4 regions of the Paenibacillus beijingensis genome follow, and region 4 is predicted to be linked to each of the others. Evidence: riboswitches for the same ligand, from Rfam matches in the RefSeq annotation. Region 4 holds a riboswitch; each other region holds the start of a gene.
The links. Region 4 has a riboswitch for cyclic di-AMP ahead of VN24_RS03905 (C40 family peptidase). Riboswitches for the same ligand answer to the same signal wherever they lie in the genome.
Positions count from the first base shown of each region.

Region 1: linked by a shared signal. The riboswitch ahead of VN24_RS23800 (HAD family hydrolase) and the one ahead of VN24_RS03905 (C40 family peptidase) in region 4 are both predicted to bind cyclic di-AMP.
Region 2: linked by a shared signal. The riboswitch ahead of VN24_RS21965 (hypothetical protein) and the one ahead of VN24_RS03905 (C40 family peptidase) in region 4 are both predicted to bind cyclic di-AMP.
Region 3: linked by a shared signal. The riboswitch ahead of VN24_RS10820 (C40 family peptidase) and the one ahead of VN24_RS03905 (C40 family peptidase) in region 4 are both predicted to bind cyclic di-AMP.

Region 1 covers NZ_CP011058.1:5,272,344-5,277,866, reverse strand. The annotation lists gene glsA (glutaminase A) at 1-791, opposite strand, end outside; gene VN24_RS23810 (DUF2334 domain-containing protein) at 977-2,845, opposite strand; cyclic di-AMP (ydaO/yuaA leader) riboswitch at 3,130-3,274, shown strand; gene VN24_RS23800 (HAD family hydrolase) at 3,419-4,087, shown strand; gene VN24_RS23795 (mannitol-1-phosphate 5-dehydrogenase) at 4,370-5,523, shown strand, end outside.
Region 2 covers NZ_CP011058.1:4,852,060-4,857,582, forward strand. The annotation lists gene VN24_RS26555 (N-acetylmuramoyl-L-alanine amidase) at 1-1,151, shown strand, start outside; cyclic di-AMP (ydaO/yuaA leader) riboswitch at 1,400-1,584, shown strand; cyclic di-AMP (ydaO/yuaA leader) riboswitch at 1,708-1,903, shown strand; gene VN24_RS21965 (hypothetical protein) at 2,032-2,451, shown strand; gene VN24_RS21970 (citrate synthase/methylcitrate synthase) at 2,484-3,599, opposite strand; gene VN24_RS21975 (cation diffusion facilitator family transporter) at 3,899-4,798, shown strand; gene VN24_RS21980 (LysR family transcriptional regulator) at 4,906-5,523, opposite strand, start outside.
Region 3 covers NZ_CP011058.1:2,396,853-2,402,375, forward strand. The annotation lists gene VN24_RS10805 (MerR family transcriptional regulator) at 1-377, shown strand, start outside; gene VN24_RS26880 (helix-turn-helix domain-containing protein) at 1,699-2,007, shown strand; gene VN24_RS28705 (MmyB family transcriptional regulator) at 2,034-2,393, shown strand; gene VN24_RS10815 (exodeoxyribonuclease III) at 2,476-3,258, opposite strand; gene VN24_RS10820 (C40 family peptidase) at 3,549-4,049, opposite strand; cyclic di-AMP (ydaO/yuaA leader) riboswitch at 4,055-4,301, opposite strand; gene VN24_RS10825 (hypothetical protein) at 4,926-5,183, opposite strand; gene VN24_RS10830 (hypothetical protein) at 5,327-5,523, opposite strand, start outside.
Region 4 covers NZ_CP011058.1:822,978-828,500, reverse strand. The annotation lists gene VN24_RS03920 (ABC transporter permease) at 66-941, shown strand; gene VN24_RS03915 (carbohydrate ABC transporter permease) at 953-1,840, shown strand; gene VN24_RS03910 (ABC transporter substrate-binding protein) at 1,892-3,496, shown strand; cyclic di-AMP (ydaO/yuaA leader) riboswitch at 3,672-3,806, shown strand; gene VN24_RS03905 (C40 family peptidase) at 3,805-4,302, shown strand; gene VN24_RS03900 (NAD(P)-binding domain-containing protein) at 4,617-5,523, shown strand, end outside.

The DNA.
Region 1 (5,523 bases), 1.3 Mb from region 4:
TTGGCCGGCAGACCGACTTGAATCGCAAATTCTCCGGATGCATTGTACATCCCGCAAGTGATCATGAACGTTTTGGCGATTTGGACGTAACGGCGGGGAATCAGCGCTGCTCCCGTCAAAGGATCGGTACCGTCGTGCGCCAATACCAATGCCATGCGTGCCAAATCCGCGCAGGTGACGTTGATTGCGCAGTGCCGGAAATAAACGTCCAGCACATCTTCGACTTCTCCCTGGAGCACGCCGTTGTCCAATAGAAAATAAGCCATGGACCGGTTCAGATGAGCCGTTGCCGATTCCGAGCGGTAAACGTCGAAGTTATAGGTTAACGTGTCGTTGCCCGACAGCTCGCGGAAAAAATTGAGGATGCGGGAAGATTTTTCATCGTTGCTATGTCCGGATATTAATGAAGAAATTACGATTGCCCCGGCATTGATAAGCGGGTTGAACGGAATTCCCGGCTGTACGAGTTCCAGCTTCAGCATCGAGTTGAAATTATCACCCGTAGGCTCCATTCCGACTTTGGAAAATACCCCTTCTTCGCCGTTGTCCATCAGTGCCAAAATTAAGGTAAATACTTTCGAAATGCTTTGCATTGTAAATGAAAGGTTGTAATCGCCGGCGCTGGCCGAGGTGCCGTCCGCACCTAAAATGTAAACTCCTAATGCGTCGATCGGCGATTTGGACAGTTCGGGAATGTAGGCTGCCACTTTGCCTTGGGAGGAGCGCTGACGGCTTGTTTCAACCCAATGAGGGAGCAGGGATTGGATTCGATCGGTTTCGATGGGTGACATATAGGTTCCTCCTTAACGATTCGCGCCGGCAACTACCGTTTCATGGTTTGCATCTAAGAGGCAAACGGGGCATGATCTGCGCTGTCGGTGTAAATTAAGTTTAACCTATCGCAATGGCAGAAAACAAACCAAATTTAGTTGTGAATTCTACTGAGGAATCTTAGTTTCGTTGGTTTATGCCGGTATCATTGAAGCTCGGGAAGGAAGCAGGAGCAATAGCCGGTTAAGGTAGGAAAATTGGAAGCGGGCAGATGCCAATTCAGCGCGTTGACAGCAGCGTCCAGCGTCCCGCCGTAACGCCCGGGGATGATTGCGAGCAGGCCGGCACGGCCGTTTCCGTGGAAATCCACAGCTAGCGGCACGGTATCCGCTCCAGGCGCCCATGGTCCGAAGGCATTGTCTCGAAGCACAAATGTCTTTCCCGTACTAAACGCAACGGACCAGTAGCCGGTCTTTCGATTCACCAGCAGCAGATCGGCCCGTCCGTCTCCGTTAACATCGGCCAGAAGTGCGCAGGAGGAGTTCTCAATCGCATGACCGGCCAGCCAGACTCCCGCCCATTGAAATTCAACGCCGTCATTTAGCCAAACCTCCCACGAACCGGAAGACCGGTCCCACAAAACCAGATCGTCCAGTCCGTCGCCGTTGACATCGCCGATGTAAGGGGAGCGGTTTTTGCCGATTAAAGGTTCCTCGGATACTCGCACAGGGAATTGAAACTTTCCGGTTTCATTATAAGCTGTCGCGAGGTGGCCCGATCTCGGGTCCCACAGTGCCAAATCGGTCAATCCGTCCCCGTTCCAATCTCCTGCTAAAGCACGCCACCCTTTGAAACGTTCTCCCGCAGCCAACCAATTGCCGTCCGGAAGCAGCGTTGTTCCACTATGGAGAGCAACGGGGCAAACGCCGGATTCCGAATGCCAGATGGCGATATCGTCCCGCCCATCCCCGTTGAAATCGCCGATCAGCTCCTCTCCTGCGGCAAAAGAAGGCCAACCCGTCAGCACGGTACGAATATTGCGGATACCGTTCTCCATCTTATTTCTGCTACCCTGATTAACTTCCGCGATGGACCAAATGCCGGTCGAATATTGGCGGACCAGAAGTTTGTTTCCTCGTCCATTGCCGCTCTTTACCGGCATGATGCGGTAATCTTTGCCTCCGAATAACCCGGTTTCCCTGAAATCCGGAATGAATGTGAGCACATCCGGAATCGAGAGAAATTTGCGCCCTGCGCCTTTGAAAGCGCGGATCAGCCTTTTGAGCGGCGAATGCTGTTCGTAAACCGGTGAAGCGCCTTCCTGCAATCGGATATAAGGAAATTCAAGAAACGGATGATAGAAAAAAGAAGCAAGCTCATGATCGCCGTACGATCGGATCGCTTCGGCAATCCGTTGCACGTCATCTTCAATGGCCGCTCCGCCAACATAGAAGAGGGGCGTCGGCACATACAAGGAGCCTCCCGACAAAGGAGAATGCGAAGCGCGGACGGTAACCGTCCGGCTATGCGGAGCCGAAGGGTTCGTTTCGTACATGATTCCGCTGCAAGCTTCCAAGACGGATCGCTGGATCGCCGATGCCGCGTAATGGGGCGTTTCGAACCAATCGGGCCGCAGCCCTGTGGACTGAAACATCCGCAAGGCTGCAGTAAACCGGCCGTAAGCATAGGAATGGCGCAGTGACTTGGGACGGCTGAGCGCTTCTTGCGAGTCATCCGGCGGACAATCGGCGCTGCAATCCGCATAATGAAATTCATAACCGTCGGCACTGACCGCTTTGCCGAATTGATGCGTATATCCATGCATGCCAAGCGATGCCCCTCGCTTAACCAATGCATGCAGCGTTTGGACAAAGCGTACGGCTATTGAGTCGGTACGATCCGTCAAGGCACGGTCGATCCCGCGGGTCGGATCGATATAACGGGAAATGACGGCCACTTGAAACGGAATGCCTTCCGATTGTAAATAATCGGCAACGACAGTCAGTTTCGTCTGGTTTTCGGCGGATTCGTAGTATCCCCCCGGACCGATATCCTCAAGCCGTATCATCGCCATTTTCACTGGAGTCCTCCTAAAGGTTTTGCCGGAGGCAAAACCACTTCGTAAGCATAAGCCTAGGTTTTGCCGGAGGCAAAACCACTTCGTAAGCATAAGCCTATTAAAAAGTATGTTGTTTCCGCTCGCGGTGTTCTCGTTCAGCGGTATCTTGTTTTTGCGGAGGCGCGAGACTTTTTCAGGATAAAAATCGCAGTAGTATGGGAGATTTATGTCAGGATGGTGGACAACAGCTTTACAGTAAACTTTACAGTAAACTTGACTTTTTAGACAATTCCCATTATTATATGAATATGCTTAGTTTCCGACAACGTCGGAGAGCGGGGGAACCACCTTTTGGGGCGAATCATTTCATTGCTTTTAATGAATGTAGGGTACCATCTTACCCGAGTCCGTCAGCTAACCTCGTCAGCACAAGATGGGTCATTTCTTTCTAAATTAATTTTTTAGAGTTGAGACCCTTTGAGTTAGGGGTCTTTTTATTTTTCCCCTGCTCAACAGCTGGCATGTCCCCGCTTGATCCGATCGTTTGTCTACAAAGAGAGAACAAGCAAATCGGAGGGAGTAGAGACCATGACTAAAGCGATTATTTTTGATTTTGACGGAACGATTATCGACACGGAGACTGCCTGGTACGTAGCATTCCGGGAGGCCTACAAGAAACACGAGGTAGACCTTTCCCTGGAGATGTACTCGGGATGCATTGGAACGAGTCTTCACAAGTTTAACCCTTATGAGTATTTGATGACCGATTTGAATTTGCCGATTGACCGGGACGAATTCCGCAAAGCGGTACAGCTGCACCACTCCCAGCTCATGGAGGTTGAGGAGATGCGCCCCGGCGTACTGGAGTATTTGCAAAGCGCCAAACAATCCGGATTGAAGATCGGCCTCGCTTCCAGTTCGCCTCTGGAATGGGTCGAGAAATATTTGAAGCAGTTAGGCATTTATGATTACTTCGATTGTATCCGTACCGCTGACGATGTGCAAAATGTAAAACCTGACCCCGAATTGTATCTTCAGACCCTGAAGGGACTGGGTGTAAAGGCTGATGAAGCTATTGCGATTGAAGATTCACCTAACGGCGCAAAAGCGGCTGAGGCTGCCGGAATCCCATGCGTTCTTACTCCGAACTCCATCACCAAAACTCTTGAATTTGGTAACAGTCTGCATCGAGTGGAGTCGCTGCGCGATCTTGCGTTCAGCACCGTGTTTGCAGGTGCAGTTGCCCAAACCAAATAAGCCTAAAGCGGCTTATTTGAAAGCAGCTTGTTAATAGAGCAATGATAAGCATGCGGCTCGAACGTCGTTATGCAGTGCCGCAACGCGCGCAGAATACTGTGTGCGTTGCGTTAGTTCAATTATCGCAGCTTAAATGATCTGAAAATTGCTAATATTACAACTTCAAGAGGTGGTAAGCAGGAATTCGGAAAGGGGAGAAGCAAATTGAGTGTCAGTTATAATAAAAAGGAATCGAGCAACGAGTGGAAAATTCGTCCTTTTCGTCATGAGAGCAAGAAAACGATGCCCAGCAAAAAAAGGAAAGCCGTTCATTTTGGAGCCGGCAACATCGGTCGCGGCTTTATCGGAATGATGTTATCCAATTCAGGCTACGAGGTCTGTTTTGTCGCTCGAAATGAAACTCAAATCGAGCTTCTGCAGCAAAAAAAGCAATATACCGTTACGTATGCGAATGAGAACGAAGATACGGAAATTGTTAAGAACGTCACAGCCGTTCAAATCAATAATCGCAAAGACGTCAACGAGCATATTACGGAAGCCGAGCTGCTTACGACGGCCGTCGGCGTATCCGCTTTGCCGTCTATCGCCAAAGTAATCGCCCAGGGGATCGAAAAACGTCTGAGGCATAATACACGCCCATTGCACGTTATTGCATGCGAAAATGCCGTTGGCGGAAGCTCGCTGCTCAAAAAATGGGTGTATCAACATCTTTCTGCCGAAGCCCGCGCCGAGGCAGACCGCTTGATTTCTTTCCCCGATTCAACGATTGACCGTATCGTTCCCGCCCAAAAGCATGAAGATCCATTGGCCATTAAAGTAGAACCTTTCTACGAATGGGTGATCGACCGTTCCGGTTTCCAGAACGGCTTTCAAGAAATTGAAGGAGCCAAATACGCGGACTCGCTCGAGCCATTTGTGGAACGGAAGCTGTTTACGGTTAATACCGGCCACTGCTGTGCGGCATATTTCGGGTTTCTGGAAGGGTTCCAGACCATTCAACAAGCGTTGAAAGATCCCGCTCTTGAAACAAAAGTTCGGCAGGTATTAGAGGAAACCGGCCAATTATTAATTCATAAATATCATTTAAATCCGGCGGAACACCGGAAATATATCGATAAAACGTTGGAACGATTCAAAAATCCGGCCATTACCGACAAAGTGTTCAGGGTCGGACGTTCACCGTTGCGCAAGCTCTCACACAACGACCGTCTCGTTCGCCCGCTAATACAGGCGCATGAGCGCGGATTGAAGGCTCCGCATTTAACGTCGGCTATCGCGGCTGCACTTCTGTTCAACAATGAGAAAGACCCTGAAGCCGTCGAAATGCAGTCGATTATTGAGAAGAAGGGCATTTCTCACTTTATCGCCCAACGGATGGGGATTGCAAAAAATCATGCCGTCCACTCCGAAATCGTTGCAGCATATGAACAATTAAA
Region 2 (5,523 bases), 1.7 Mb from region 4:
ACAAGCCCCCCGGTTCAGCAGCTTTTACCTCGAAAAGTGTTACGGAGGGCAAGAGGCCGAATGCCAGGTCCGTTCAAAACAAAGCCGCTTCATCATCTATCCACACGGCTAAACACCTGTTTCTTCGTGTGAAAGCATCTGCTTCAGTGATCCGCTTTGAACCGAGACGCTCTTCACCGGAGCTGCTGCATACGGAAGCCGGCGATTGGTTCCCTGTTGTAACGCAGCAGAAAGGATGGATCAAAGTCAGACTGAATGCGAAGCAGTTTGGATGGATCGCAGCGGGAAGCGCCGAAACCGTCCAACTTGAGGAGAAAAGCCAGTCTTTATCCGTACCTGCAGGAGCCACCCTCTATTCAGGTCCCGATCTAACTTTTAGCTGTACGAAAGCGCTTGAGGCTTCCTTGTATGTGCCGGAACAAGTGAGCGGACAATGGATCAAGCTGTATAATCGCGACGGCCGCAGTTTATGGGTGCAAGCCGAAGATGTCCATTGGAGGTACGGAAAACCATCGCAGCAAGTTGGATCAAGGGAGAGGGCTGGCGGCGAAATTAGACTTGTGAGCACCGCTGCCGTGAAACCGTTGACCGGCAAAACGATCGTCGTTGATGCCGGTCACGGCGGCAAAGACTCGGGTGCAAAAGGCAAAAAAATTGAAGTCTACGAGAGCAAGGTGAATTTGGCAGCGGCGGTGGCGTTAAAGAACAAACTGAAAGCAGCCGGCGCAAATGTAATCATGACGCGAACCTCCAATGACGAATCGATTTCGCTGGCCAAAAGAGTCGATATTTCCAACCGGAATAGGGCGGACCTGTTCGTCAGCATTCACCAAAATATGTTCGCAAATGACCCTGATATATCTGGAACGAGAACCTTTTACAGCGATCCAGCGGATAAAAGACTGGCAGAAACGATTGAGCACTCCATACTGAAATCTCTTCAGAGTGAAGAGAAAGCGAATGTGAAAAAGGATCCGCTCTATGTGCTGCGTAATAACCTCCGACCGGCCGTTTTAATCGAGGGCTGCTTTCTTTCCAACCCTGCGGAGCTTACCGCCAGCTTAACAACCGCTTATCATGACAAGCTGGCCAGCGGTATTTATGAAGGCATTAAGGCGTATTATCAAAAGCAGACAAGGAATACGTTATAAAGAGGGCAGTTTTCTGACCTGATTTTGGATATTTTTCTTGTTATAAACCGAAATCATCAAAACCAAGCAGCCATTAAATGCGGAAACAAGCCAAAAATCGGAGTAATCAGGAGAAAAATTAAGAATGGCGATGAAATAGAGGTCCTTATCTCTTGTCAGTCATAAAAATAAATGATTACGCCCATCTTAGGCCTGACATATCCCTTTACAAAGTATGGCGGTCGGCGTAATATTCAACATGAATCGAATGCGATTCGCCGCTGAATTTCCATTAGGAAAGCGGGGGAACCAACGATGAAAGGCTTCTGACATGTTGCCGTTTCATCCGGGGTGAATCCTGAAGGAACAACGTATCGGTCGTTGGTTCTTCGGGTAGGGCGACTCTCACCGTCCGAATCCGGCAGCTAACCTCGCAAGCGTAGAGAATGCCGTTATGCTGTTCGGGCAAGGCGTTCTGCAGGAGAGAGGATGATGCAGCTTGTGATGATGACGGCCGCTGGGAAATCCTCTGCGGTCTTTTTTTGTGCTCTCATTTGGCTATGCAAATCCAATAAATCTGTCTTTATCGCTGAATCCTTTTTGCAACGCAGGAGCGGGGGAACCGAGCGGATTTTCCGTGTGAGCGGAATCCATGGGGTGAATCCTTAGGGCTGCATTGACCTTGACGAAAGTAGGTTTATGCAGCTCCAAGGAAGGGCGACTCTGACGCCCGAATCCGGCAGCTAACCTCGTAAGCGTATTTTAGAGAGGCAACTATTGATCGTGAACGTTCGACACGGTTTGTTTTCACTGTGCCTGGAAGCCGCGAGAAGAGTTCCTCTTCCGTCGCGGCTTCTTTTTTGCGGCTTGTTTTCAGACCAGAATTGGAAGGGGTAACAGTGTGAACCAACAGGATTATATATTGGTGTCGGCTCCTAATGCTGCAGGGGAAGAATTCCTCAAACAATTGAGCCGAAGAGGAATTCCGACGGCCGTGATGGTAAATAACCAGACCGAGTATGAGCGGATATGCAGTCTAGGCGCAGACCGTGTTATTAGGGTGAATACGGCCGACAAAGATTCGTGGAAGGAGTTCGCTCCGATTGCGGTCGCAAAAATATATTTATTCGAAAAAAGCTTGAACTTGTGCTGCCGCTATGCTCAGATGTGCCGGAGCTGGACGAAAAAACCGATCTATGTCATTACCGGCAGTCACGATCCCCGCCTTCATTATAAGAAAGCGGGCGTGAACAAAGTAATTCATACGATCAAAAACGATATTTCAACGCTCATTGCCGATCATTTTCCGCCCAAACCGTAAACGGAACCCGTTAACGTCTTGTAATCCCTCGGTCAATTAAGGTCGTTATCCAACATAGACGGCATCGTGCCGATGTAAATCGACTCGGGACGGAAAATCCGGTTGATTGCCGCTTGTTCGAGCAAGTGGGCCGTCCAGCCGACCGTTCTGCCTGCTGTAAATGTAGGCGTGAACAGATCCGGACTTAGATTGATTGCACGCATAATCGCCGCCGCATAAAACTCTACATTCGTGAATAACCGGCGGCCTGGCTTATATTCTTCGAGCAAGCGAATGGCCGTATCTTCCACATAGATTGCCAGATCGAAGGATGGATCGTCGCCGGTCAGCTCCATCGTGACGGCCCGCAGCGCCTGCGCGCGCGGATCCTTCGTTTTGTATATGCGGTGTCCGAAGCCCATCAGGCGGCCGCCGTTATCGAGCACATTCCTCATCCACGGCTCCGCATTGCTCTTGCTGCCGATCGACTCCAGCATGGCAATGACTTCATAGGGGGCGCCTCCATGCAAAGGGCCTTTCATCGCTCCGATCGCTCCGCTCACAGCCGCACACATATCCGATTGAGTGGACACGATGACACGGGAAGCAAACGTCGAAGCGTTCATGCCATGTTCCATCCCCAAAATAAGATACGCTTCAAGCGCCTTCGCATGTGAACGCTCCGGCTTCCGGCCGTTGAGCATATAAAGATAATTCGCCGCATGATCAAGATTCGCATCAGGCTGCAGCGCCGGCAAACCGGCTATACGCCGCGCCCGGTAAGCGATCATCGTCGGCAGCATCGCCGTTAACCGTTCCGCTTGCGCAAGCGAAGGCGGCCATGCGCTGCCTTCGGCTTCTGCAAGCGCCGCTACCGCCGTTTGCAGCGCGCTCATTACCGGAATTGAAGCCGGAAGAAGCTCCAGAATCCGGCAAATATAGTCCGGCAAGTTTCGATAGTGTGACATCCGTTTTTTTAACGCCGTCAGTTCGTCTTCTTGCGGAAAGCGGCCATGCCAAAGCAAAAATGCCGTTTCTTCAAAACTCTTCGAAACCGCAAGCTCCTGCGCCGGATAACCGCGATACACCAGATGCCCCAATTCGCCGTCCACCAATCCAATTTCCGTATAAGCCGCTATTACGCCTTCCAAACCCGTTACGCTTGCCATATATATTCACTCCTCAATCGAGATCGGTCTCACAAGAGCCTAGATATGAGTATAGTTCGAAACAATGATATTGTTAATTTATTGTTTTTATTCAAGGCTATAAATATTTATTATCACCTTGAATGTTGCGATTCCACGCGATTATGATATAGTAGCAAAAGGTATTTTAATTGCGAAGAAACTGGTGACCGGTATGTATCATTTATCGCAACTAAAAATTGAAACTGTTAAACCGTGACCTTAACCGTCACGGTTTTTTTGTTTCCTTTGACCAATTTTTCTGTAGGAGGCAATCTTTCATGGGGGCATCAAACAAACAATCGGCATTGGCGATCTGGATCAGCCTGATCAGCAATATTGTGCTGACTGTGCTGAAACTGAGCGTAGGTCTGCTTCTCGGAAGCCAGGTGCTGATTGCGGACGGGGTACATAACGCAGGAGATATTTTTGCAACGGCAACCGCACTTATATCGATGAATATATCCAAACGACCGGCGGATGAAGACCATCCATACGGCCATGGCAAGGCGGAAGTGATCGGGGCTGCAATAGTCGCAATCGTATTGGTACTGGCCGGCGTTTATATGGGATATCATTCGGTCATGGCTTTGATGGAAGAACCGCATCACGCAACGCTTCCCGTCCTGATTGCGGCCGCGGTTTCCCTGATTTGGAAGCAGGTGCTGTATGTGTATACGATGCGTATCGGCAAACGGACGGGGAGCAGCGGCCTGATCGCAACGGCATACGATCATCTTGCCGACGTATATGCGTCGCTGGCGGCAGTCATCGGGATCGGACTTGCGATGATCGGCGACCGCTACGATATCCATCTATTAAAGTACGGCGATCCGATTGCCGGCATTCTAGTTGCTTACTTTGTCATCAAACTGGCGGTTCATATGGGCCGCAATTCGATCGACGTACTGATGGAGAAAAATATCGATGATGAACAAATGAACGAGATTGTGAATCTCGTCCTTTCCGTTCCGCAAGTCAAGCGGATCGACCGGATCCGCGCGCGCGAACACGGCTTTTATATTATGGTGGATGTAAGGGTGGGCATCCCGGCGGTGCTGAGCATCCAGCAGGGCCACGATATTTCCCGTCAGATCAAACAGAAGGTTATGGATCGAATCGGAAACGTGGAAGAAGTGCTGGTGCATTTAAATCCATGGTATCCGGATGAAGCAACCTGACTTAAGTTGCAATCGCAGCCTGCTTCATCCGGAGCCGCTGCCGGCTTCGGACGGATGGATTTGTTCCACGCCCGTTCATCCTTCGAATGAACCTGGCAGTGAGTTTCTCATTGGAACCGGGAATCCTCCTCTTCTGTTCGATAAAATTCTTTCGTAAAACGGATCCATTCCCGCGCAGCAAACGATAAATAACCGTCCTTCGGCCAAATCATCGCAATATGCCACAGAATGACGGGATCGGTTAACGGCACCGTACAGACGCGGGCCGGATTAAGCGATTTGCAAATGGATTCCGGAAGCAGCGAGATCCCCACGTTTGCCGCCGTCATTTCATAGATAAAATCCCATTGGGCGCTTTCCAGCAGCACCTTCGGTTTAAAGCCGAGACGTGCGCATTCTTCGGAAATTTTAACATGGAGCGCGAAATCTTCCCGGTACATAATGAACGATTCATGCTCGAGCTCGGCAAGCGTCAGCTTGCTTTTGTCCGCCAGCGGATGGGTAGGATGCAGGACAACACGCAAGCTTTCTTTAATTACGGGAAAGAAATTAAAGCGGTCATCGCGTGTCGGCAGCAGTACGATTCCGACATCAACTTCGCCGCTCGCCACCTCGCTTTCCACTTTTAGTGCACCTTCTTCAACAAGCCGTATCGTCAAATTCGGATAGCTGGCCATAAAGCGGCCCATCACTCTCGGGAATACGGCCGAACTGATCATCGGCGG
Region 3 (5,523 bases), 1.6 Mb from region 4:
GTGTCTACCGTCAAGAGGACATCAATACGATCCGGCTGATATCATGCCTGAAAAAAACGGGGATGCCGCTGGAGGAAATGCGGCCGTTTTTGGCGGTCTCCGCCGACGCCGATCCCGCGGAATATCCCGAGTTGGTGGAGCAATTAAGGAGCCACCGGGAAAATATCGTCAGCCAAATCGCCTCGCTGCAACAGGTTGTCGATTTTATCGACATGAAGCTGGAGGAGGGGAGATACCGCCGGGACTGCTCAGATGAAAGCCAGGACGGCGTTTCAGAAAAAATAATGGGAGAACCGAAATCAAAGCCCGTCTCACCCGTTGAGATGAGTTATTTTTCCGTATCTGCCAAATCGGGCAAGTCGGCTTCCGTTAGATAAGCATATCAAGGCTGCCGTTGCTCTGTATTTTTATGTGCTTCGTGCGTATTTGAAGCAGTTTCAAGAGTTCATTGATTTTCACTCACAAAAAGAAAGGTGCAGTCTACTCATTATTCTTGAGTAGCTGTACCTTTCCTAAATCAAAGGGACTTTTTCAGTGGCCTGGCATCGCTATGACTTTATATTATACTGAAAATTTCTCAATGCTTTCTTGAAGCTTCAGGGCCAGATTGTTCACTCCCCCCGGAACAAAGTGCCGGTCGGTACTGATCCCGCGTTGATACAATGGACCTGACGTAACAACGATGACCAACGTACCGATCGGCATTCCCATTGTCTCGATGTACTTCTTGAAGGCATTTCCACAGGGAATCCGACAGCTGGAGCGATTGGATTTCCTGGCCTGAAAATCCAATAGCAAAAGGGGACGAGTAAGTAGCCACGAGGGCGCGTCAGACGTGGGTTTTGAGCTTGTTTCGGGTTGCTGGTGTATAGGCTTTTTCAGTCCTTTTTTGTTTTACGGTACCTATTTTATGTTTATCGGATTTCCAAGGAGATTCTCACGTCTTATAAAGAGAAGTCTCCAGCTATAGTACTCAAATAAGTCTATTGAAGAGTATAAACAAGGAAATCTTAGCTTTAATAAGTTGATTTTTCTGATTTGCAAGCTACTTTTGAAGATGTTAAGCGATGCCCGAAATAGAGCTGAAAAATAAACGATATTACACCTGACTGGTTGAAGCAACCCTTAGTTACAAACAACCGCCAATAGGCTGCACACTACAACTCTCAGTCCACCTTTTCGTGCTTTGCGTTTCTTACCTTTTGTTGGAGTGCATACACTGTTACGCTAGGCTCACACGTTTACGGATTTCGCGCTCCCTAAGTCCTCCCAAACGTAGCCAAGGAAGGGCATTTAAACAGAGCTCTGGAGTATACTGGGAGTCATTCCCGCCACGCCACTTCGAAACTTACCTTTAGCATTGGAATAGTCTTAACATAGCAGTCCGTGTGGGATAAGAAGCTGGAACGATGGATTACCTACCCCGACAACTCGATTGCGAAGGATGAGGAAAAAAACTAAACTAATGGTACGAGAATTGAGTGAAGAACCGGACACGTACCACCCACTCTGAAGCATGTCCCAAACAGGCCCATAAGCAGCACTCCTAAGGCTCCGAACATGAAAGCCCACAGAGGATGTCGGTCTGCATTCGGCCCAGTATCCTAGCATTGCCGCGAGTACAAGCATGCCCCATCCCGCAATGAAATTGACGACCGGTGAAGGCCCAAATGGGATGGGAACGGGGATGAGCAGGCCGTGAATGCGAACTCGCATCGACGAAAAGCGCTGGGCAATTATTTAAAATCACGCCGTACCAAGCTTGCCCCTGGAAAAGTCGGACTGCCATCAGGCCACACTCGGCGGCGAACACCGGGGCTTAGGCGCGAGGAATTGGCCGATATGGCGGGAGTGAGCTTGTCATGGTACACGTGGCTTGAGCAAGGATGCGACATTCACGTGTCCAAAGAGGTACTTGCCAGCGTCGGCCGGGCGTTGAAGTTGAATGGAGGCAAATATCGTCAGGTCATGAATCTGGCTCAGTTTCCGGTAAGCTCCGACCGTTAGAGCAAGAAAAGGTCATTACGCCGGCGCTGAAAAAAATGATAGGCGATCTCCCTTACCCGGCAATGGCAGAAAGCCATCATGCGGATGTGCTTGCGTGGAACGATGCGTCGTGCCGCTATTTTTTCGATTTTTCCAAAGCGGCTGCGAGAGATCGGAACCTGATCTGGCTGTGGTCTACGGACAAATCGCTTATGTCCCGAATCGCCAACTGGGAAGAGAAATCGGGGTATGCAGTTTCCTTATTCCGAAGTTTTAGCGACCGATGTGCCGGTGATCCTTGTTTTCCCCGGTTTATCGCCGATTTAACACAGATCAGCCCATTTTTCCAAAAATTGTGGTCGCTCCTTGAGCTCAGACAAAAATCGGACAGCAATTTTGGTGATTAACAAACCGGGTTCCGATCATGAAATGTTTGATGTGACATCCTTTGCGAACATCATGGCAATGAAAAACTGCATTTCTTTGTGTTTACGCCTCGCTCCGCCCCGAGCCGTTCATATCCGCCATTTCCAGAATGACCGGGCAGTGGTCGCTGCCGAATATATGGGAGTCGATTTTTGCATCGACCAGGAAAGGCGCAAGTCTCGAGGATGCGAGAAAATAATCGATTCGCCAGCCTACGTTGCGTTCTCTCACTTTCGGCATATTCGACCACCAGCTGTAGGCGTCGGTCCGGTCCGGGTAAAAATAGCGGAACGTATCGATAAATCCGGCATCCAGCAGCCGCGTCATTTTGTCCCGCTCTTCGGGCGTGAATCCGGAGTTGCCGTGATTGGACTTCGCATTCTTGATATCAATCTCCTGATGGGCCACATTCAAATCGCCGCAAATAATAACCGGCTTGTCGGCGTCCAATTGCCCGACGTAGGCGCGAAAACGCTCTTCCCATTCGAGTCTGTACGCAAGCCTGGACAGATCGCGTTTCGCGTTCGGAGTATAAACGTTCACGAGATAAAAGGAATCGAATTCCATCGTAATGATGCGCCCTTCCGGTTCGTGATCCTCTTCGATGCCGTAACGCACCGAAAGCGGTTTGATTTTCGTAAAAACGGCGGTTCCCGAATACCCCTTCTTCAGCGCGTAATTCCAATACGAGGCATATTCCTCCCCGTGCTCCATACCTATTTGCCCTTCCTGCAGCTTGATCTCCTGAACGCAAAAAATGTCCGCATCCGTTTCGTTAAAGTAATCGTAAAAGCCTTTTTTGACGCATGCCCTTAAACCATTGACGTTCCACGACACCAATTTCATCCTCGTCTGTCTCCTTGCAATTCGTATTTAGTTGATGGAATCCGCGTTTGCCCGACTAAAGTCCAGTTCGTTTTCCTCCTCCGGATGGTCATCTTATTCTGGAAAGTAGTTTATACTTTTGTACAGAGAGACCGATGAACACGCTCAAGCGTTCATGACGCGCAAAGAAAGGGTTCACGAAGTTGTGGCGAAAAAGGCCGGCCAAAAAAGCATTCAAGCCGCAAGCGCTTGTCCCAAAGGACAAACTCATGCGGCTTGAATGCTCACGAACCGTTGCAGCTAGCGGTAAGTTAATCGACGTCCGGTCCTCCGTCCACTTCGTCGGAAGGATCGTCCGCATATTTTTCGTACGTATCCGTACTCATAATGCGGCGCGCCGTTACATAACGTTTCGTGTAATACGAATCGCTGATCGAGCTGATCGTAACGCCTTTGCTGGAGGAAGCATGGGCCATTTTGCCGTCGCCGACATAGATGCCGACATGGGAAATGCCCCTGCCGCTCGTATTAAAAAATACGAGATCGCCTGCAATCAGATCGTCCTTCGCGACTTTCTTCCCCATCCGGGCTTGCGCGATCGAGGAGTGCGGAAGGGAAACTTTGAATTGATTAAATACGTAAGATGTGAAGCCCGAGCAGTCAAATCCTCTAGTGCTGGTACCAGCCATTTTGTAGGGTGTGCCGATTACATCGCTGATGACGCCGTCCATCTTGGAGTCTGCAAACACGCTGCCGACCTGGAAGGTGAGCAGAAGGGCAAATCCGATCAATAGCGCTGATACTTTCTTCAAAGCGTAAAGCTCCTTCCAAAAGCCTACGAGGTTAGCTGTGGGGTTCGGTTGAAGGCACCCTATGACTTCTCAGGCGTCATGCTGCAGCTGGCGTGGTCGTCCTTGTGGTTGTAAGGACCCGGGCCGCGGTACCAGAGATGGCTGGCAAGCGGTGCGAGGACGATTACTTCTTGCTTGGCGGGACGTCGAAATCAATTCACCCAAAGTGGTTCCCCCGTTTCCATGTACACGGGAATTCGGCAGTTTGTTTTATGTACTCGCTACCTATTCTTTTTTTTTCAATAATCTCCTTCCTTCGACGTTAAATTCTAATAATTCTAATGATTCGCATGGGTGAGGTAAGCGCTATCAGCATGATGAATACTCACTTCCAGCCGTTTTTACCGGTTTTTGAGCATCGTTAAAGATGTTGAAGATTGTCAGATTACGGACGCTGCAACGCTGAATACTTGTAGGTCTTTGCTCACGAAAAAAAGCGCCACCAGCGGCGCTTCCATCAGACGGTATAGAGGACATTTTCCATCATGGTCAGCAGTCTTACGCGCATTCTCTCCAGCATCCGGAGCGTTCCTCGCAGCGGCCCGGCTGGGCCTGCGCCTTTGCCGCATTTAACCCGAAACGTCCCGTCGTAAACAGATCGAACTGGACACGCTAGCGATATTCAGGCGAAAAGGACGGCTCCCGCGAGGCTGCGTTTGGTACGATGCTTTGCAAGGCGACGTCATGCGACGCCACACCGCGCGATGGGAGCTCGCGCGGGCGCTGTCCGGCGCCCAGCTCTGTATAATGCGGGGCGAGCGGGACTGCGGGCGGGCGGGCCGGATAAACAAAATAAAGCGCCCGCTTGGGGCGCTTTATTTAACGTCCGCCTCTTTCTCAGGCGGTAAACAGCATATTTTCCATCATGGTGAGCAGCCGTGTGCGCATCCGTTCCAGAACGCGCATCGTTTCGTCCAGGCAAGCGAGCGATGCCTGACCTGCGGCGGATCCGATGCGCAGCTCCGCATGTTCGCGGTTGAGGGCGGCAAGCTCTTCTTCCGTTTTGGCGTTAGGCTTGTAGTTCTTCATCCGGAACAGCATGTCTCCTGTTGCCTTGTACAATTCTTCACAGTACAGTTGGGTTTTCTTCAACATGGTTATCCACTCCTAGTGAATATTTCTTTTCTATAGGGATAGCGGTCCGGGCAACGTTTGACGAATGAGGTTACTCTATTATACACGAAAAACGTTTGAAATGTCAGAAAATTTGTAAATTTACCAAAATTAGATTTTACATGTCAGCGGGAACCGGGCTGGTTCGACTGCCAGCAGTCAAATTGCGAAGCGACGCTCCATATGCCAAGCAATGTGCGGCCAAAATGATACAATTGCTGGATCATGATGGCCAGCAGGCCCGCCCATAGCAGCGAGGCGCCGCTGACGGCCAGTCCGGACGCCGCCGCGATCAGCCAAAGCACAAGCGACAGCGCGGCAA
Region 4 (5,523 bases):
TTAGGGAAAAGTCAACCGGGAAATCCAGAAATCCGTTTCGGACACTATGGAAATTCCGGGCGTTGATGATTTTGGCGTTACCCGGCTTTTTGTTTCTGCTGATAAACAATTATCTGCCTATGTTCGGTATTTTTCTCGCATTTAAGGATTTGAATTTTTCGAAGGGAATCTGGGGCAGCGACTGGGCAGGTTTCGATAATTTTAAATTTCTGTTCGCCACAGGAGATATCTGGAAGATTGTCGCCCATACGATCGTGTATAACCTCGCTTTTCTCGTTATTAACACGGTCTTATCGGTGTTACTCGCTCTGTTGTTAAATGAGGTCAGAAGCCGGATTTTATCCAAATTTTATCAAAGCACGCTGATTTTGCCCAATTTTATCTCTATGGTCGTCGTTGCTTTCCTCGTATTCGGCTTCCTGAATCCCGATCTCGGTTTTATCAATAAATCGATTTTAGAGCCGATGGGCCATGAAGCGATATCTTGGTACATGTCTCCGCAATATTGGCCGTACATTTTAGCGATAGTTAATATTTGGAAATCTGTAGGCTTTGGCTCCATTATTTATTTAGCGACGATTGTAGGGATCGACAAAGAATATTACGAAGCTGCGATGATCGACGGAGCTGGCAAGTGGAAGCAAATGACCCGTATAACCCTTCCGTTTCTCGTTCCGGTCATCATTATTTTAACGCTCCTTTCGCTCGGCCGCATCTTTAATGCCGATTTTGGCTTGTTCTACCAGGTGACCTTAAACGCCGGAATGCTCAAGAGTACAACAGAAGTCATCGACACGTATGTCTATAACGCGCTGCTTGTATCGGGAGATTCAAATCTCGCTTCGTCGGCCGGTCTATTGCAGTCTGTCGTCGGCTTTATTTTAGTGGTGTCGGTGAATATGATCGTGAAAAAAATAAGCAAAGAGAAGGCGTTATTTTAGGAGGGAGACCCGTGCCAAAAAAACATAATCGGACGGACCTGGTGATTAATCTGTTTTTTATCCTTGCCTGCCTGGCCTGTTTAATTCCGTTCTGGCTGATCTTGATGGTTTCATTGACCAGTCAGGATGCGTTGACCAAATACGGATACAGCTTTTGGCCGCGAGAATTCGACTTTGTTGCCTACCGCTATCTGCTCCATGATGCGGAGCCGATCTTGAGAGCGTTCGGCGTTTCCATTTTTGTAACCGCTGTCGGAACAATCGTCAGCCTGTTCGTGACATCGGCCATGGCCTTCTCGCTCTCCAGAAAGGACTTTCCGTACCGCGGATTTTTAAGTTTCTATGTGCTGATTACGATGTTGTTCGGCGGCGGATTGCTTCCTTGGTACTTGGTCTATACGAAGTTCCTCCATTTGCAGGACTCCCTGCTCGCCTTGATTATTCCCGGACTGCTGGGCGGGTTTAACGTATTCATTATCCGCACGTTCTTTACGACCAGCATCCCTCCGTCCCTGATTGATTCGGCGCAAATCGACGGAGCGAGTGAATACCGTACGTATTTCAGCATTATTCTTCCGCTATCGTTGCCGGTTCTGGCAACGGTTGGTCTTTTCACAATTGTGGGCTATTGGAACGATTGGTTTACGAGCCTGGTCTTTATCAGTAACGATAAGCTCTACAATTTGCAATATTTCTTATACAACACTTTAATGAATGCTCAATATCTTCAGTCCATTGCGGATAAAGCGCATATTGACGCGTCGTCTATGCAGGTTCAGCCGCTGGAGGAGCTTCGAATGGCAATGGCGGTTATTGCGGTATTGCCGGTCGCGCTTGTATTTCCTTTCCTGCAAAAATATTTTGTTAAAGGCTTGACGATCGGTTCAGTCAAAGGCTAAGTTCGGTTCCGGCCGATTTAGTATAAAAACATCCTATGGGGGGTTACGGAAATGAAACGTTATAATAAAAGGTCGATCATTCTTACGTCGCTTCTTCTATCGCTTTCTCTTGCCGCGGCGGGCTGTACAGGCAATAGCGCAGGCAACCAGAATACGGAGCCGGCACAGGAGCCTCAATCTTCGCAGGCTTCGCAAAGTTCAGACCAAGGTGCCGAAAAATTGGATCCGTACGAAGTCGTCATGGTCTATCCGGACGGCAAACAGAATGATCTGTCAACCGTCCAAAGCGCCATGAACGATTATTTGAACAAAACCTATCCGGAGCTAAATATGAAGGTTAAGCTTAATCCGATCGATTGGAGCGCTTACAGCGACAAGACGAACCTCATGATGTCCTCAGGGGGAAAATTCGATCTGCTGTGGACGGCCAATTGGATGGGGTTTGAATCGCAAGTGGTTAAAGGCGCCCTGCTTCCGCTCGATGATCTGCTTGCGAAATATGGAGCCGATATTAAAGCGGTTGAAGGTGACCTGCTGGAAGGAGCTCGCCGCGGGGGTAAGCTGTACGGCCTCCATGTTCACCAGGAGCTGGGCAATCCCCAAGGAATCGTGCTCAGAAAAGATCTGGTCGACAAATATAATATGGACCTGAGCCCCCTTAAATCAGGGGAATTCAAAGACCTTGAACCGCTGCTGAAGACGATTAAGGATAACGAGCCGAACATAACACCTGCCGTTGGACCGGCCTTCCCGCTAGGCGCTTATTTTGGATCGGGCAGCATGGAGAGCATCATTGGCCCTGCCGGGCTGGATCAGCGGGATCCAAATGCGGACAATAAATTTAAAGTCGTCAATATGTATGAAACTTCCCGCTATATGGAATTGGCGAATTTGACGCGTGAATGGTATAAAGCGGGTTATCTCAACAAGGATGCAACGACCCCTGGAGTGGATATTTGGAAAAAGTTCCAAGCCAAAACGGCGTTTGCGTCCATCGGATCCGATCTGGAAATCGTGAAGGATATGGAAATCGGAAAGCCGGCGCCTATGCCGAACAAGAGCACGCAAATCGGCATTGAGCTCATTCAGATTCCGATGAACATTGACAGGCTGCATACGACCAAGCTGTCCGCGACGATGCAAGCCATTTCCCAAACTTCTAAAGATCCGGCTCGTGCGATGATGCTCTTGAATTTGTTATACAAGGATAAAAATTTACTGACCTTGTTCAACTACGGCGTAGAAGGTAAGCATTACGTCCTGAATAACGGGCAAATCGCTTTGCCGGACGGCAAAACGAAGGACAATGTCGGGTTCTATCACGACAACCAGTGGCAGCTCGGCAACCAAATGCTCAACTACACCCGCATAGGCGAAGATCCGGACAAGTACAAGAACTATGAGCAATTCAACGAAATCGTTCAAAGCCAGCCTTCTCCGCTATTCGGATTCGTGTTCGATCCGGAGCCGGTGAAGAATGAATTGATCGCCATCGGCAAAATTCAAAGCACCTACGATCCGGGCCTTCAATCGGGCCAACTGGACCCGGCAGAATTGCCGAAGATGATCGATAAATTGAAAGCCGCAGGTCTTGAAAAAATCATTGCCGAAGCTCAGAAGCAAGTAGACGCTTGGCGCGCAGCTAACGGAAAATAAGGATGAAAAGGGGTATTGCCTAGCGCAATACCCCTTTTGACTGCCATAAATGAAGAATAGATGAGAAAAATGAAAAAGAATGACGAAATGTAGCGGGAAAGATGAAAGGATTCTAATTTCGCTGCAGGAGGGATTTCAGAGAAAAAATCGAATTGTACTACTCAATGTAATAATAACTACATAATTGTCGAATTTCCGTACATGGAAAACGGGGGAACCATCTTGGGTGAATTAATCTTGCAATTAAAGGATTATAGGGCACCTTCAACCGAACCCTTAGCTAACCTCGTAGGCAGCGAAGGGAGTATATGTTGAAGAAGCGAGCCGCAGTTTTGTTGTTGGGAGCCACAATGTTGTTTGCAGGTGCAGGGAATGCTTTTGCAAATGAATCAGAGTTAAATGAAACCGTTAATGAAGTCGTAGGGACTCCTTATAAGTGGGGAGGAACTACGGTCCAAGGATTTGATTGTTCCGGATTCATCCGTTACGTGTTTAATCAATTCGAAACGAAGCTTCCGCGGACATCCAGGTCACAAGCAAAGGTTGGCATGAAAGTGGAGAAAGAGGAACTGCGTCCTGGAGACCTTGTTTTCTTTAACACAAATGGCATCGGGATTTCTCATGCCGGTATCTACATAGGTGAGGGAAAATTTGCTCATTCATCCAGCAGCAAAGGTGTCAGCATCAGCAAATTGTCGGACTCTTATTATAAGAAACGTTATGTCACTGCCCGGCGTATTGTAACGGGAGAACATTATGCAGCAATGATCGAAGACATCCATGAGTCAGATGATGCTCGTGCGTAAAAGATAAGGACCAGCCCGCCATAGCAGATGGCAGGCCGGTTTTTTTTTGCCTAAAGTTTTCTTTGTCTTGTGACGATTAACAATTCGCAATCGAAAATTTAGCGCCAATTACAAAAAACAATGGATGCCCTTTAAAATGCAGGGTAGAAAAGATAATATATGAGATGGATCGTAATGTAACCTTTTCTCACATTCCATGGAGATAAGGCTTGCTTTTTTCCAAAAGGAGCTAAATGAAACATCCATTTATCCCGATTGAATCGCAATCACGAAATGATAGCTTACAAGAACACCGCTGAAAGGTATGAATAATGATGAGCTTAGAGGCTTTAAACGAACGAGTGAAAACCGAACTTTCTTATCTCGCTTTCGGGGGCGCGGACTGGGTGCGTCCTCTGAGCCATCCTGAAGGGCATGTCTACGATGTCGTCATTATCGGCGGCGGCCAAGGCGGCTTAGGCACGGCTTTCGGACTTTTGCGCGAGCGGGTATCCAATATTCTCGTGATCGACGAAAACCGTGAAGGCTTGGAAGGGCCGTGGGAAACCTATGCCCGGATGGTGACGCTCCGAACACCCAAGCATTTGACCTCCATCGACCTTGGGGTTCCTTCTTTGACCTTCCGCTCATGGTGGGAAGCGCAATTCGGGCCGGAAGGCTGGGAAGCGGTGGATAAAATTCCGCGGGGCGACTGGATGAACTACCTGCGCTGGTATCGGAAGGTTCTGAATTTGCCAGTCATCAATGAAGTGAAGCTGAACCTGATCGAGCCTGCAGAAGATGGGATTCACCGCCTTCATATCGAAGGGGCCGGGGCGCCGCGGGGCCTGCTGCTGGCTCGCAAAGTCATTCTGGCCAACGGCATTCAAGGCGGCGGCGAATGGCACGTACCGCCGATGATCTCAGGCAAATTGCCGGACCATCTCTACGCTCACACTTCGAAAGATATTGATTTTGAAGCGCTTAAAGGCAAGAAAATTGCTGTTTTGGGCGGCGGGGCGTCGGCCTTTGATAATGCCAATTTCGCCTTGAACGAAGGTGTGGCTGAGGCACACGTCTTTGTACGCCGCAAGGAGCTGCCGCGTATCAATCCGATCCGCCAGATGGAAGTTTCCGGCATGATCGAGCATTTCCCGACTTTGCCGGACGCCGATAAATATAAAGTATTCGCCCATTTCTTTAAGTTCAATCAGCCGCCGACGAACGATACGTTTGGACGGG